Halorhodospira halophila: one gene and its partner. The main gene of each other region encodes a partner of the protein of the gene in region 2 in a complex. Links are inferred from orthologs where the notes say so. Each region holds a gene or a part of one and is shown on either strand. Other genes may lie near its edges. The genes, in order: CCR79_RS11530 and cheY.

The links.
Region 1: the proteins of cheY (region 2) and CCR79_RS11530 are in contact, whole or in part, in a solved structure (PDB 1A0O), measured with the Escherichia coli proteins. The link is inferred for Halorhodospira halophila from one-to-one orthologs.

Annotation. Positions count from the first base shown.
Region 1 is NZ_NHSN01000028.1:4,091-12,307, forward strand. Bases 2,890-5,842 are described here. They hold CCR79_RS11530 (chemotaxis protein CheA), read right to left. Parts: upstream 5,453-5,842; coding sequence 3,326-5,452; downstream 2,890-3,325. Other genes in these bases: CCR79_RS11525 (chemotaxis protein CheW), read right to left, coding at 2,890-3,196; CCR79_RS11535 (response regulator), read right to left, coding at 5,490-5,842. In the rest of the region: CCR79_RS13915 (methyl-accepting chemotaxis protein), read right to left, coding at 1-384; CCR79_RS11515 (ParA family protein), read right to left, coding at 479-1,261; CCR79_RS11520 (methyl-accepting chemotaxis protein), read right to left, coding at 1,258-2,670; more of CCR79_RS11525, read right to left, coding at 2,657-2,889; more of CCR79_RS11535, read right to left, coding at 5,843-5,852; CCR79_RS11540 (STAS domain-containing protein), read right to left, coding at 5,879-6,172; CCR79_RS11545 (Hpt domain-containing protein), read right to left, coding at 6,290-6,643; CCR79_RS11550 (isochorismatase family protein), read right to left, coding at 6,661-7,230; CCR79_RS11555 (Slp family lipoprotein), read right to left, coding at 7,227-7,757; CCR79_RS11560 (Slp family lipoprotein), read right to left, coding at 7,766-8,217. UniProt on the Escherichia coli protein: Involved in the transmission of sensory signals from the chemoreceptors to the flagellar motors. CheA is autophosphorylated; it can transfer its phosphate group to either CheB or CheY.
Region 2 is NZ_NHSN01000009.1:75-8,047, reverse strand. Bases 4,963-7,671 are described here. They hold cheY (chemotaxis response regulator CheY), read left to right. Parts: upstream 4,963-5,979; coding sequence 5,980-6,363; downstream 6,364-7,671. Other genes in these bases: CCR79_RS02805 (protein phosphatase CheZ), read left to right, coding at 6,369-7,154; CCR79_RS02815 (RNA polymerase sigma factor FliA), read left to right, coding at 5,182-5,925; CCR79_RS02820 (MinD/ParA family protein), read left to right, coding at 4,963-5,182. Also shown: flagellar biosynthesis protein FlhB, read left to right, coding at 1-432; flagellar biosynthesis protein FlhA, read left to right, coding at 429-2,549; flagellar biosynthesis protein FlhF, read left to right, coding at 2,556-4,310; more of CCR79_RS02820, read left to right, coding at 4,349-4,962. UniProt on the Escherichia coli protein: Involved in the transmission of sensory signals from the chemoreceptors to the flagellar motors.

The DNA of each region.
Region 1 (8,217 bases), on a different replicon or contig from region 2:
GAAGAGCGAGAGCCGATCCTCCAGATCCCGCGAGGTGAAACCGGGGTTGACCGCAACGATCTGCGCCTCGTGCCGCGCAAGCATGGCCTGCATCGGCTCGTTGACGTAGTGGATCGTGCCGTCCGGGTTGGTCATCAGGAAGGCCGTGGTCGCGGTGTGCATGGCCTTCTTGGCCCGGTAGTACTCGATGTACTCCTCCCGGTCGACGGTGATCGTTCTTTTCTGGTCGCTGCTCGCCATGGTGCTCTCCCCGCTGTCTGACTGCGTCTGCGCTACCTGCTGGTGCGCCGGCGCCGCGGCCGGCTCCTCGCCCTGTGCCTCCGTCGGCGCTCCGGCGGCTGACGCCTCCTCGGGTGCCGACGGCTGTTCCGTGTCGTCCTTCATCCATGCCAGGGGATCGCGACCGAGCTTCTTCTCGCCGCCACTTTTCCTGTCGCCGCCGCTCGATCCGCTGCTTTTCGCCACGGCTGCTCCTCCTCTACGCTTCGGCCGCCGGCTCAAAGACCCGGTGTTGCTCCAGGTCCTCGGCCAACGCCCGGTAATCCTTCGCCCCGTTGCTCTCGGGGCGGTACTCGAAGATCGTCTGCCCGAACCCGGGTGCCTCGGCCAGGGCGACGTTGTCGCGCACCGCCGTCTTCAGGACCTGGCCCGGGAAGTACTCCTTGAGCTTGCCGAGTACCTCCTTGGGCAGGCGGCGCTGACCGTTGTAGCGGGTCACCAGGACGCACTTGCGGGTGTGGATACCCAACCCCCGCTCGACCCGCATCAGGGTGCGCATGAGCCCAGCCAACCCCTCCAGGGCCAGGTAGTCGCAGGAGACCGGCATCACCACCTCGTCGGTAGCGAGCAGCGCGTTGATCGCCAGCAGTCCCGACGAGGGCGGGCAGTCGATGACCACGTAGTCCGGGAACGGGTCGAGCCCCGCCACGGCCCGCTGCAGCAGCCAGCCGCGCTCGCGCCCACCGGCCATCTGCTCCACCTCGGGCAGACGCGGCCCCGGCGGCACCAGACGGACCCTCTCCCGGGCGGGCTGCAGGCGCTCGGCCAGCGGCACCTGATCGAAGAGGACGTCATCGAGCCCCGGATCGAGGCCCTCAAGCCCCAGGCTGGCGGCGAAGTGGCCCTGGGGGTCGAGGTCGATACCCACCACATCGCGCCCGGCCCGGGCCAGGGCGTGGGCGACGTTCACCGAGGAGGTGGTCTTGCCCACCCCGCCCTTCTGGTTCAGAAAGCAGGTAACGCGCGATCCGGCTGCGCTCATTCCCGCTCCCCACGCGCCCGGTCCATCTCATCGGCGAGCTGCTCGAGCAGACCCACGACCTGGCGAGAGTTGTCGGCCAGCTGCTCCAGCTCACCGGCCGCGGCGTCCACCTCGCCCTGGCTGTAGAGCTTGGCGGCCTGCTTGCCGTGCTCGTGGACCGCCCGGTGCGGCGTCTCGATCTCGACGAAGGCGGGCAGCTTGCGGATCCACGGCTCCTCCACCAAGTCGTACCACTTGCCCAGGCGACAAGCGTGGTGGTCGGTGAGCTCGCGGTGATCGACATCCTCACGCCCGGCGAGCATCGCCGCGATGCGCCGCTTCCACATCACGTGGTCGAACTTGCTGCGCTCGATGAAGTAGCGCGGCAGATTGAGCTCCTCCTGACGCCCGATCTGCTCGGTGAGGATGGCGTTGGACTTGCCGAGGGCCTCCAGCGTGTGCTCCACGTCCGTGACGTTGCGCTCGGTCCGGTCCGTGACCGCGCTGATCGACTCGGCCACGTCGGTCACCGCGCCCTTCTGCTCGTTGATCACCGAGGAGACGTTGTGGATGTGCTCGGTGACCCCGCGCATGCGCTCGGCCACCTGCTGCATGGTCTCCCGCGTCTCTCCCGTGGCCGAGCGGCCCCGCTCGACGGCACCGCCCATCTCCTCGACGGAGGCGGAGATGGCCTCGGTTTCGTCACGAAGAGTCCGGATGCGCTGGGCGATGTCCACCGTGGCGCTCTTGGTCTGGTCCGCGAGCCGCCGCACCTCCTGGGCGACCACCGAGAAGCCGGCGCCGGCCTGCCCGGCCCGCGCCGCCTCCACCGAGGCGTTGAGGGCGAGCATATTGGTCTGGAAAGCGATCTCCTCGATCAGCTCGATGATCGAGCCGATCTCGTTGGAGGCCTGGTTCAGCTGCTTGACCCGCTGCGAGGCAGTCTCGGCCAGGCCGGCGATCTCCTGAACGGTCTGGTCCGTCTGCTGCGAGGCCTTGTCGCCGGAATCCACCAGCTCCTGCACGCGCTCAGTCTCGGTCGCCACCGCAGCGCTGTTGTCCGCGATGGTGTCCACACTGGCCGCCAGCTCCTCGGCGGTGGAGGCGATGGTCTGGCTACGCTCGCTGGTCTCGCGGATGGTCATGCGCATCCCGGATGCCGCAACCAGGCTCTCGGCCGCCTCGCCGGCCAACTCCACGGTCTCGCAGAGCTGACGGGTATCCCGGTCGAGGAGCTGCTCGGCGAGACGGTGCAACGCCTCGGAGACCCGACACTGCCCCGGGGGCACGCTGGCGTAATCGCCCTCCGCGATCTGCTCCACGATCCCGACCAGCTCCTCGACGCGCTCCGGAGGCAGCCAGCCGGCCTGCTCGAGGGCGTCGCGATCGGTCTCCAGCGGCGCCCCGGCACCCATTTCAGTCGTTGCCATGCTCCGTGCCTCCTTCGCTGTCCGCGCGAACCACCGCGGCGATCCGGCTCTGATCGTCGGCGATGGCCAGATCCTCGTCGCTGAGCAGCTCGTCGACATCGAGGATGATGACCATCTTGTTGTCGTCCACCGTGGCCAGCCCGCGGAGGAAATTGGTGCGCAGCGCTGCGCCGAACTCCGGGGCCGGCCGGATCTGCTCGGACTGGAACGTGTAGACCTCGGAGAGGGCGTCCACCACCAGCCCCATGATCCGCTCACGACCGCCCGCCGAAACCACGCGGACCATCACCACCACGGTGAACTTCGAGTACTCCTGGGCGGACATGCCGAAGCGTTCGCGCAGGTCGATGACCGGGACGATGGTGCCGCGCAGGTTGATCACGCCCTTGACGTAGTGCGGCGTGTTGGGGATGGGAGTGACACGCTGCCAGCCCTTGATCTCCTGCACCCGCAGGATGTCCACACCGTACTCCTCCTCCCCGAGCGTGAAGGTCAGGTACTGGTCCCCGTCGGCCGCCGCCTGCATGGCATCGACGGTATCCGCCCCGCTGCCGAGCGCGGCGGCCTTGCGGTCGTCTCCGAGGGTTCCGTGCTCGCTGTCCTGAGTCATGACTGCTCTCCGCTTGGAAACTGGGGGATCCCGGACACGAAGGGCTCAGGCGGCCTCATCGCTGTCCTCCCGGTCGGGGATGTAGGGCTGACGCCGGCCACCGCGGCTCATCTCGATCAGTCCGGCGATATCGAGGATCAGCGCCACGGTGCCGTCGCCGAGGATGGTCGCCCCGGCGATGCCGGGCACCTGCAGGTAATTGGCCTCCAGGCTCTTGATCACCACCTGCTGCTGATCGAGCAGGTCGTCGACGAAGACACCGAGGTAGGTGTCCTCGTCCTCAACGATCACCATCAGCCCGCCTCCGAGTTCACGACGCACCGGCTCGGTGTCGAAGAGCTCGTGCAGCCGGACGATAGGCACGTAGCCCTCGCGCCAGTGGTAGACCTCGCCGCGGCTGGTCACGCGGCTGACCTTGCTGGCGTCCACCTGCAGCGACTCGATGACCGAGACCAGCGGGATGATGTAGGTCTGATCCCCCACCCGGAAGAGCTGCCCATCGAGGATGGAGAGCGTCAGCGGCAGGGAGATGGTGATCGTCGTCCCCTGGCCGTGGGTGGAGCGCACATGGATGTTGCCGGAAAGGGAGCGGACGTTGCGCTTGACCACGTCCATACCCACGCCGCGGCCGGAGTACTCGGTGGCCTGGTCGTGGGTGGAAAGCCCAGGGTGGAAGATCAGGTCGTAGATCTGCTCGTCGGCCAGCTCGCTGCCATCTTCCACCAGGCCGGCGGCACGGGCCTTGCCAAGCAGCTTGTCGCGGTTGATACCGCGACCGTCGTCGGCGATCTCGATGATGATGTTGCCGCCCTTGTGGTACGCCTCGATGGTGATGGTGCCGGTCTCCGGCTTGCCCGCGGCGGCGCGCTCCTCCGGTAGCTCGATGCCGTGGTCGACGCTGTTGCGAACCAAGTGGACCAGGGGATCGATGATCTTCTCCATCACCGTCTTGTCCAGCTCGGTCTGCTCGCCCTCCATCTGGAAATCGACGGCCTTACCCAGGGCACGGCTGGTGTCGTGGACGATGCGCGGCAACCGCGAGTAGGCGAAGCTGATCGGCACCATGCGGATGCGCATGACGTTCTCCTGCAGCTCGCGGGTGTTGCGCTCGAGCTGCGCGAGGCCGTCCTGGAGTTCTTCCAGACGCTCGGCGGTGAACTCCTTGCCGATCTGGCTGAGCATCGATTGGGTGATCACCAGCTCGCCGACCATGTCGATGAGCGCGTCGATCTTCTCGGTGTCGACACGGATGGAGCTGCTGCTCCCGCCCCCACCCGCGCCGCCCCGGCGTGCGGCCGACTTGCGACCCTCGCCACCGGCCGGCGCCGCGGCCTCTGCGCCGGCGGCCGGCTCGGCGGCGACAGCCGCGGCCGCGCCGCCCTCGGCCGCCGCGGCGGGTTCCGTCCCGGCAGCCTCAAGGGGACGGATCTCGAGGCGGGCATCGTCCTCGACCCACTCGAAGACCTCGCGCACCGCCGCCTCGGTCACGTCGGCGTAGAGGCGCAGCGTCCAGGCCAGCTGACAGGTTTCCGGGTCGAGCTGCTCGAAGGGCGGCAACCCCGAGGTGTCGCACTCGACCTCGAGCTCGCCGAGATCCTGCAGCGCCAGAAACAGGCGCCGCGGGTCGTTGCCGGTAGCGAAAAGGTGCGGCTGCGGCTCGAAGCGGATCCACCACCCGCCACCGCCGGACGGCGGGGTCGCGTCTCCGCCGCCGCCCGCGCTGCCACGATCACCACCCGTATCCCCGGCGGGGCCGGAAGCCCCGGATGCCGTACCAGTGGGGGTCTGACCCAGCTGCTCATCGAGCTGACGCTGCGCGGTGCTGATCGCATCGGCGTCCAGCGCCTGATCGCTCTGGATCGCCGCGAGCATGCTGCGCAGGCAATCGACTGCATTGAGCAGCACGTTCACGGCGTCCGGTGTGACCGCCTGCTGACCGTCGCGCAGGCGGTCGAGCAATGTCTCCATGCGGTGGGTGAAGTCGGAGACGGCGGTCAGGCCGAAGGTCCCGGCACCCCCCTTGATCGAGTGCGCGGCACGAAAGACGTTGTTGAGGGTCTCCGGATCCGGACGCTCCGGGTCGAGTTCCAACAGGCCCGACTCCATGGTGTCCAGCCCCTCGAAGCTCTCCTCGAAGAAGGTCTGCAGGAACTGGCTCAGATCTACGCTCATCGCTCGCCCCCCCGTCGGGCGCTCCGGGCGCCTTCCGTCAGCGCACCACCTTCTTGATCGTGTTCACCAGCTGGTCCGGATCGAAGGGCTTGACCAGCCAGCCGGTGGCTCCGGCCGCTTTGCCCTCCTGCTTCTTTTCCGGTGCCGACTCGGTGGTCAGCAGCAGGATCGGCGTAAACTTGAAGGTAGGCAGCCCGCGGAGTTCACGGACCAGTGTGATGCCGTCCATCTTCGGCATGTTCACGTCCGTGATCACCAGGTCGAAGCCGCCCGCCTTGGCCTTGGTCAATGCGTCCGTGCCGTCCACCGCTTCGGTGACCTCGTAGCCCTGCTGCTTGAGGGTGTAGGTCACCATCTGCCGCATGGAGGCGGAATCATCGACCGCCAGGATCTTCGCCATCGTCTCGTTCCCTTAGTCTGTCGGGGTTAGCGGGCTGCGCCGCCGGGCCCGAGTTCATCGGTCAGGCCGAGATCGGCGGCAGCCTCGGTGACCGGGGCCGGCGCCCCCCCGCCCTGCCACGACCAGCCGGCGCGGCTCGCCGCCGCCCGTGCGAAGGCAGCGAGCAGCTGGACGCCGGCGGCGTCAACCTGCTGCAGCCGTGCACCATCCAGTGCCACGGGCTGCCCGGAGGACAGCGCGTCGGCCAGGGTCTCTTTGAGGGTCGCCGCCACGGTGATATCGAGCTGTTCGCCCAGATCGATGTGCTGGTGGGCCGCCATGATGTCCCTACGCGTTTGCCGGTTGTCCGTTGAGATTGCCCGTCATCATCGCTAACGGCAAGAGGCGGCATTAACTTGAGTGGCATACCTCACCGCCACAGCGCCACACGCGGGGGATCAGGAGGTGCGCGCGCGCCGCGCGTCGATGGCGGCCTCGAGCCGCTCGGCGGCCCGCTCGAGTTCGGGCAGACAGCCCCAGGCCGTTTGCAGATCGCCGGTGCGGGCAGCATCGTCGAGGCGACGGGCGCACTCCCGTGCCTCGACGGCGCGCACACTGGCCAGAGCCCCCTTGACGGGGTGAGAGATCGCGTGGACCGCCTGCGGATCACCCTGCTCCAGGGCTTCGCGCAGGGCCGCCAGGCGAGACGGAAGGTCTTCCTGCATGCGCTCGAGCAGCATGTCCGCCAGCTGCTCATCGCGACCGAGATTGTCGAGCAACTCTTCCAGGTCGATGACGGGGTGATCGGACATGGGCCGGCTCCTCTGCTTCAAGATCGGGCGGCGGGCTGCCAGCCTTCGCGCAGCCGCGGTAACAGCCGCCGGAATGCCTCGGTGCCGGCGCATTGCAGCCACTCGAAGGCCACCATCTCAGCCCCCGCCACCACCACACCGGCCTGGCGCATGCGGGCCAGGGCGAGCTCGCGATCCGCGGGCCGGCGCGAGCCGACCGCCTCGGCGACGGCGAAGACCTGGTGACCGGATTTTTGCAAACCCAGTGCCGTCTGCAGGACGCAGACGTGGGCCTCCGTGCCGGCGATGACCACCTGCTCCGGCAGGCGGATACCGGCGGCTTCGGGGTCGCGGGTCCAGGCGAAGTGCATCTTGGTATGACGCCGGGACGCCGGCACCGAGCGGGCGAGCGCCGCAACGGTCGGGCCGAGGCGTTCCGGATACTGCTCGGTCGCGTGGACGGGCTGGCCGAGCTCGTGGGCGACCCCCGCCAGCCAGTCCGCGGCGGCGACCACCTGCTCGCCGCCATCGATGGCCGGCAGCAAACGCTCCTGGAGATCGATCAGCAACAGAGCGCTGCGCGCCGGGTCGATCAGCGTATCCGTCATCGCGAGAACATCACTCCCACACCAAAGCGAACCTGCGGCTGGCTCCTGGTGGCCGTCGCCGGTGGCCAGAGGTGGACGTCCTCGGTGGCGACCACCGGATAGGTCAACGCCTGCTCACCCACCCGTCCGGTGCGTAGGGCATCCACCGCACCGCGCACCGTGATCAACCGCCCGGGGCGGTAGTCGGCGCTCTCCAGGAAGCCCGGGTAATCCACTAGGAAACGCCCCTCGGGCGAGGCCGCCGTGCGGGGTCGCTGGGCGCGATCCAGCGGGTACCCCACCACCTCGAGCCGGGTCGTCTCTTCCAAGTGTTCCACCTGGAGGATACGCCCTGCCCAGAGGACCTGGCTACCGATGACTGCCTCGCCGGCGGCAGCGGCCTCGCGCGCGGTCAGATCGGCCATCAGGTCATCATTACGCTCGAAGGGCGCCCCGGTGGCGCAGCCAAAAAGGGCTACGCCTGCCACCGCCGCCAGCAGGAGCCAGCGCGCCGCGCGGGCAGGGGACCGTCCCAGGGACAGCGCCACGGCAACCATCACCAGTACGGCCGCCGATAGGGCCCGTAGTAGTAGGGATACCCCGGATGGCGGTACCAGGGATCGCCATACCAGGGGTCGTACCACGGATCGTAGCGATAGGAGCGCGGCGTGGTGCGCTTGGGATCGGCCGGCTCCTGCCAGAGGTGATGGGCTTGGACCGCTACCACCGGGTAGGTGTAAGCGTACTCCCCGATGGCCCCCTTCACGGTCCCATCCAGGGAACCGGAGACGGTGAACTGCCGGCCGGGCGCGTAGAGGGTCGGCTCAAGAAAGCCGTCCACCCGCGCCAGGAACCGCCCCTCGGTGCGGTCGGCATCGCGCGGCTCGCCGCCGCGGCGCAGGGGACGCTCGACGATCTCCAGCCAGGTGGCGTCGGCCTCGTTGCGCACCTCGACGATCTCCCCGCCCCAGCGCACCCGCTCGCCGTCGTGGGCGCTGGCGCCATCCG
Region 2 (7,973 bases):
CAGCAGCGGGAGATGACCAACCGGCGCATGATGGAGCAGGTCCCCGATGCCGATGTGGTCATCACCAACCCGGCCCACTACGCCGTGGCGCTCAAATACGATCAGTCGTCCATGCGTGCGCCCACGGTGGTGGCCAAGGGCGCCGACCTGCTTGCTGCGCGCATCCGCCAGATCGCCGAGGAGAACGACATCCTGATCTTCCAGGCCCCGCCGCTGGCACGGGCCTTGTATCATTCCGCCGATCTGGACCAGGAGATCCCGGGCGCGCTCTACTTCGCCGTCGCCCAGGTGCTGGCCTACGTCTACCAGTTCCAGGCCGCGCAGCGCCGCGGCTGGACGCCGCCGCAGCGGCCCGAGCCGGAGGTTCCGTCGGGCTACGACGCCGGCGGCGGTGCACCATCCGATGAGCCAGGAGGGGATAGCCGCCGATGAATTCGGCCATCGCCGATCAGATCCGCAGCCTCGGCTCCCGGGGGCTGGGTACGCCGCTGCTGGTCATTGCCCTGTTGGCGATGATGATCGTGCCCCTGCCGCCGCTGGCGCTGGACATGCTGTTCACCTTCAACATCGTCCTGTCGCTGTCGATCCTCCTGGTCACCGTCTACATCATGCGGCCGCTGGAGTTCGCGGTTTTCCCGACGATCCTGCTGGTGGCCACGCTGCTGCGCCTGGCGCTGAACATCGCCTCGACGCGGATCATCCTCCTCGACGGTCATACCGGCACCGACGCGGCGGGCAACGTCATCCAGTCGTTCGGCGAGTTCGTCGTTGGCGCCAACTACGTGGTCGGCTTCGTGGTCTTCGCCATCCTGGTGATCATCAACTTCGTCGTGGTCACCAAGGGCGCCGGGCGCATCTCCGAGGTCTCGGCGCGCTTCACCCTGGATGCGCTGCCCGGCAAGCAGATGGCCATCGACGCCGACCTCAACGCCGGGATCATCAGCCAGGAGGAGGCGCGCAACCGGCGCCAGGAGGTGGCGCAGGAGGCCGACTTCTACGGCTCCATGGACGGTGCCGCCAAGTTCGTCCGCGGTGACGCGATCGCCGGCATCCTGATCCTGCTGATCAATATCGTCGGCGGGCTGATCATCGGCATGACCCAGCACGGCATGCCGGCCGACGAGGCCGCCCGCAACTACACCCTGCTGACCATCGGCGACGGCCTGGTGGCGCAGATCCCCTCGCTGGTGCTCTCCAGCGCGACGGCCATCCTGGTCACCCGCCGCTCGGATACGCGGCGGATGACCGACGACATCATGGAGCAGCTGTTCAGCAACCCGCGGGTGCTCTGGGTCGTCGCCGGGATCATCGGCCTGCTTGGTCTGGCGCCGGGGCTGCCGCCGGTGCCGTTTCTCTTCTTCGCCGGGCTGTGCGCGCTGGGGGCGTGGTACGCCGGCAGGCGCGAGGCCGAGGCGGCCGCCGCGGCTCAGCAGCCGGCGGCATCCGAGCAGGCCGATGCCGAGCGGGAGGACCCCGAGCAGAAAGAGCTCACCTGGGACGACGTGCCCCCGGTGGACCCGGTGGGCCTGGAAGTGGGTTACGGCCTGATCCCGCTGGTCGACCGCAATCAGGGCGGGCAGCTGCTGACCCGGATCAAGGGGGTGCGCAAGAAGCTCTCCCAGGACCTGGGTTTCCTGGTCCAGCCGGTGCACATCCGCGACAACCTCGATCTGGGACCCAACGTCTACCGGGTCAGCATCCACGGCGTACCCGTGGCCGAGGGCGACGTGCAGCCCGGCCGCGAGCTGGCCATCAACCCCGGGACGGTCCACGGCGAGCTCTCCGGGACGCCGACCAAGGATCCGGCCTTCGGTCTCGACGCGGTGTGGATCGAGCCGTCGCAGCACGATTACGCGCAGACCCTGGGCTACACGGTGGTGGACGCCAGCACGGTGATCGCCACCCATCTCTCCCAGGAGGTGCAGCGCAACGCCCATCAGCTCTTCGGCCACGAGGAGGCGCAGAAGCTGCTCGACATGCTCGGCCAGAGCCAGCCCAAGCTGGTCGAGGAGCTGGTGCCCAACACCCTGAGCCTGTCCACGATGGTCAAGGTGCTGCAGAATCTGCTCGAGGAGGGCGTGCCCATCCGGGACATGCGCTCCATCGTCGAGGCGCTGGCCGAGCACGGGCAGAAGACCAAGGACCCGGGGCAGCTGACTCAGCACGTGCGCGAAGCGCTCAGCCGCATGATCGTCCAGGAGATCGTCGGCATGCAGCGCGAGGTGCCGGTGATCACCCTGGAGCCGCAGCTGGAACAACTCTTGCTTAATTCCGTGCAGGGTGCCGGGGACGGGGGCGGCGGCATCGAGCCCGGGCTGGCCGAGCGCATGCAGCGCTCGATCGCCCAGGCGGCGGAGCGTCAAGAAGCCGCCGGTCAGCCCGCCGTATTGCTGACGTCACCGCCGCTGCGCCACTGGCTGCGGCGGCTGTCCCGCAACGTGGCGTCGGGGCTTTACGTCCTGTCCTACAACGAGGTCCCGGATGACCGGCAGGTGCGCATCATCGCCAACGTCGGTCAGGGGCAGGAGGAATCGGGCAAGCAGGGGTAACGCACCATGCGAATCAAGCGAATCTTCGCCGCCAATACCCGCGAGGCGCTGCGCAAGGTCAAGGAGCAGCACGGCCCGGATGCCGTGGTGATCTCGTCGCGCAATGTCGACGGCGGCGTCGAGGTGATCTCGGCGGTGGACTACGACGAGCGCGCCGTTCAGGCGGCGGCCCGCGCGCAGGATCCGCGGGCCGCCGAGATCCCGCCCCTGGACGGCTCGCCGGGCCCGCGCCCCGGTGAGCCGGACCTGCCCGCCGCCGAGGACGAGCCGTCCGGGCAGGCGGAGCCGGCCGAGGATGAGGCCGGCCGTGCTCGCGAGGCGGCACTGGCCCGCCTGCGCAGTCTGCGCGCCGGTGGTGCGGTGGCCGACGACGCCCTGCCGCAGCGTGAGGGGGGCGGCCCGTCCCGCGGGCGGCCGCGCATCGACACCGGCGCGGCGGAGCGGGCCCGTGCCAACGCGGCCGCCCATCGCAGTTCCGGCCAGGAGCGCAGCGGCGCCGGCGGCGGCGAGCGCCGCGAGCCGCGTATCGATCTGCGCGTCGGCGGCGCCGACGAGGACGCCGAACTCTTCGACGCCCTCAGCCGCGAGCACCAGGAGGTGGAGCGCAAGCGCGCCGAGCAGCCGCGACGCGAGCCGGCCTCCCGGCCGGCGCGTGGTCGGGGCGGGGCGGCCAGCGGCGGCGAGCCCGGTGGCGACCGGGGCCAGGGGCTCGGCGGGGTCGAGCACGCCGCCGCCATGGGGGCCGCCGCCGAGGCGGCCAGCGCCGGCAACCAGGAGGGCCCGTCTACCGGGGGTGGCTCCGGTGCGAGCCGCCGTCGCGTCGAGGAGGAGCCGGCCTTCCAGGAGATGCGCGAGGAGATCCGCACCCTGCGCAGCCTCTTCGAGAACCAGCTCTCGCTGCTCGAGTGGAACCGCATGGGTCACCGCCACCCGGCCCGAGCCACGGTGATCAAACGGCTCACGGATCTCGGCATGGGCACCGAAGTCAGCCGCAAGCTGGCCGATCACATTGGCGGCGACGAGAACCCCGACACCGCCTTCCGCAAGGCGCTGGCCCTGATCGCCCGGCACCTGCCCATCGCCGGCGACGAGATCGTCGACCGCGGCGGGGTCTACGCCCTGGTCGGCCCCACCGGCGTCGGCAAGACCACCACGGTGGCCAAGCTGGCGGCGCGCTACGCCCTGCGCCACGGCCGCGAGCAGGTGGCACTGGTGAGCACCGACAACTACCGGGTCGGCGCCCAGGACCAGCTGCTGACCTACGCCCGCATCCTCGATGTGCCCGTCTACACCGCCACCAACCGCCATGAGCTGCGGACCATCGTCGACGATCTGATGGACCGCGGCCTGGTGCTCATCGACACCGTGGGCATGAGCCAGCGCGACGTGCGTCTGGCCGAGCAGTTCAAGACCCTGGGCAGCGCCGAGGGGCTGGTGAAGACCTACCTGGTGCTCTCAGCGGCCACCCAGATGGCGACGCTGACCGAATCGGTCAGCGCCTTCGCCGGCGCCGAGCCGGTGGGCTGCATCTTCACCAAGGTCGACGAGGCCTCCAGCCTGGGCGGGGCGATGACCTGCGCCCTGCGCACCAAGCTGCCTATCGCCTATCTGGCCGTGGGGCAGCGGGTGCCGGAAGACCTTCAGGCGGCCAGGGGTGATACACTCGTGCACCGGGCGTGTGCGCTGCTGGACGAGCACGTTCAGGAGGCCGACGAGGAAGCCCTGGCATTGGCTCTCGGTGGGGGAGGCGCATGTTCCTGACAGAGCCAGGCCTCGATCAGGCGGCGGGGTTGCGCAGGATGGCGAAAACCAGACCGGTCAAGGTGGTCGCCGTCACCGGCGGCAAAGGCGGGGTCGGCAAGACCAACGTCTCCGTGAATCTGGCCACTGCGCTCAGTCGCATGGGCCAGGAGGTGATGCTCTTCGACGCCGATCTGGGGCTGGCCAACGTCGACGTGGCCCTGGGCCTGTCGCCCAAGCTCAACCTCTCCCACGTGCTCGCCGGCGAGGCGAGCCTCGATGAGGTCCTCGTCGAGGCCCCCGGCGGCTTTACCATCGTGCCCGCCTCTTCGGGCACCCAGCGCATGGCCGAGCTCACCGCCGCCGAGCACGCCGGGCTGATCCGCTGCTTCAGCGAGCTCCAGCGCGAGGTGGATGTGCTGCTCGTCGACACCGCGGCGGGCATCTCCGAGAGCGTGGTCAGCTTCGTGCGCGCCTGCCGCGAACTGGTCATCGTCGCCTGCAATGAGCCCTCGTCGATCACCGATGCCTACGCCCTGATCAAGGTCCTCAACCGCTACGGGGTCGAGCGCTTCCACCTGGTCGCCAACCGCGTGCGCAGCCGCCGCGAGGGGCAGATGCTGCACCAGAAGCTGGCCGTGGCCACCGAGCGCTTCCTCGACCTGAACCTGGACTTCATCGGCGCCATCCCGGAGGATGATCGCCTACGCCGGGCGGTGCAGAAGCAGCAGCCGGTGGTCGAGACCTACCCGAACAGCCCCTCGGCGCGGGCGTTCGGTGATCTGGCGCGGCGAATCGACGCGTGGCCGACCCCCTCGGGGGCCACCGGGAACCTGGAGTTCTTCGTCGAGCGACTGATCGAATACAGCAGCATGGGGGGAGAGGTGACCTGATGAATGGTCACGCGATGTACACCGCGGTGGCACAGCAGGGCGACGAGGATCTGGTCACCCGCCACGCCTCGCTGGTCAAGCGGATCGCCCACCATCTGGCCAGCCGCCTGCCGCCGAGCGTGCAGCTCGAGGACCTGATCCAGGCCGGTATGATCGGCCTGCTCGAGGCGGCGCGCCAGTACGACTCCTCCCAGGGGGCGAGCTTCCAGACCTACGCCGGCATCCGCATCCGCGGCGCCATGCTCGACGAGATGCGCCGGCTCGACTGGACGCCGCGTTCGGTCCACCGCAAGGGCCGCGAGGTGGCCGAAGCCATCCGCAGCATCGAGCACCGGACCGGGCGGGATGCCCGCGACCACGAGGTGGCCGAGGCCCTGGGGATCTCGGTGGCGGAATACCACAATATCCTGCAGGATGTGTCCTCGGCGAAGGTCTTCAGCATCGACCAGGAGGATCCGGGCACCGGCGAGCCCCACGAGCCCGCCGGGCACGACCCCGGCCCCCTGGCCATGCTGCAGGACGAGGCGTTCCAGGGCGAGCTGGCCGAGGCGATCCGGGAGCTGCCCGAGCGCGAGCGCCTGGTCATGGCGCTCTACTACGATGAGGAACTCAACCTGCGTGAGATCGGCGAGGTGCTCGGGGTCTCGGAGTCGCGGGTCAGCCAGATCCACGGCCGGATCATGCTCAAGCTGCGCAACCGTCTCGGGGAGTGGCGGCGCGAGCAGCAGGAACGAACGGCGTAGCACGGCTTTGGCAAGGCCTCGAGATAGGGGGGCAATGTGGCAGCGGACAAGAACATGAAGATCCTCGTTGTGGACGATTTCTCCACGATGAGGCGGATCATCAAGAACCTGTTGCGCGAACTCGGCTACAACAACGTGGTCGAGGCCGACGACGGCAACACGGCGCTGCCCATCCTGCAGAAGGGCGGGATCGACTTTCTGATCACCGACTGGAACATGCCGGGCATGACCGGTCTGGAACTGCTCAAGCACGTCCGTGCCGACGCCAATCTCAAGGACCTGCCCACGCTGATGGTCACCGCCGAGGCCAAGCGCGAGCAGATCATGGAGGCGGCGCAGGCCGGGGTGAACGGCTACATCGTCAAGCCCTTCACCGCGGCGACGCTGCGCGAGAAGATCGACAAGATCTTCGAGCGGGTCCAGGCAGGCGGGGGATGAGCAGCATGCGCCGGGAGCAGGGCAGCAGCGGCGCCGACCTCGAGGCGTACCGCCGCGCCGCGCAGCAGTTACTGGAGCACGTCGACGCCGGGGACAGCGAGGGTGCCCAGACGGTCATCGACGACCTGACCCACCTGCGGGAGACCGAGCTCTTCCGCGAGCTGGGGACGCTGACCCGGGATCTGCACGAGGCGATCAAGGCGTTCAACTACGACGAGCGCCTGGCCGATATCACCTCCCAGGAGATCCCCGATGCCCGCGAGCGCCTGAACTACGTCATCACGATGACCGAGCAGGCCGCCCACCGCACCCTGACGGTGATCGAGGGCAGTGCGCCGCTGGCGCAGGAGCTGGCCGAGGAGGGGGCACGGCTGGCGGAGCGCTGGCAGGCCTTCCAGCGCCGCGAGCTCAATGTCGAGGACTTCCGCGAGCTCTCCCGCGAGCTGGATGGCTTCCTCAACCGGGTCCAGGCAGACAGTCGGCAGATCAGCGATCAGCTCAACGAGGCGTTGATGGCCCAGGACTACCAGGACCTGACCGGGCAGATCATCCGCAAGGTCATCGCCCTGGTCGAGGAGGTCGAGTCGAACCTGGTCCAGCTGGTGCGCATCTCCGGGCAGCGCTTCGAGGAGGAAGGCCAGCAGCCCTCCACCCGGCCGGCCGAGGACGCCGAGGTGGCCAGCGAGCGGATGCGCCGCGGCGAGGGGCCGACCATGCCCGGCAAGGGTGGCGACGACGTGGTCAGCGGGCAGGACGAAGTGGACGATCTCCTGTCGAGCCTGGGGTTTTAGCCCGGGCACCGAGAAGCCCAACAACAGCGGAGGCCGAGCATGGCCATCGACCTCGACGACGACATCGTGCAGGACTTCCTGGTCGAGTCTCGGGAGATCCTCGACCGGCTGGGCGAGCAGCTGGTGGATCTGGAGCAGCACGGCGAGGACCAGGATCTGCTCAATTCGGTCTTCCGCGGCTTCCACACCATCAAGGGGGGCGCCGGGTTCCTCGGGCTCGATCCGCTGGTTGAGGTCTGCCACCGCACCGAGGACGTCTTCAACCTGCTGCGCAATGGCGAGAAGCAGGTCTCGCCGGAGCTGATGGACACCGTCCTGCGCGCGCTCGATGTGGTGGTCGCGCAGTTCGGGCAGATCGAGAACGGCAGCGACCCGGAACCGGCCTCGGCGGAGCTGCTCCAGGAGCTCGACCGGCTCAAGCAGGCGGATGCCGGTGCGCCGCCGGCCGCCGCCGCAGGGGCAGCGCAGGAGCAGCAGCCGGCCTCCCAGCAAGAGCAGACCGGCGACGACAGCGACGCCGAGTTCGATGAGCTGCTCACCGCCCTGGACGACGGCGACGAGGCCGCCACCTCCGGAGGCGGCGACGAGATCACCGACGCTGAGTTCGAGCAGCTGCTCGACGAGCTCCACGGCAAAGGTCAGCACCAGGGCAAGCCGGTGGCCGAGGATCCGGCCGCGGAGGCCGCCGAACCGGCCTCGGGCGGCGGGGACGACGAGATCACCGAGGAGGAGTTCGAGCAGCTGCTCGACAGCCTCTACGGCCCCGGAGCAGCGCCCGGCAAGGACGCGTCGCCGCCGGCGGTCGAAGGCGCGGGCGAC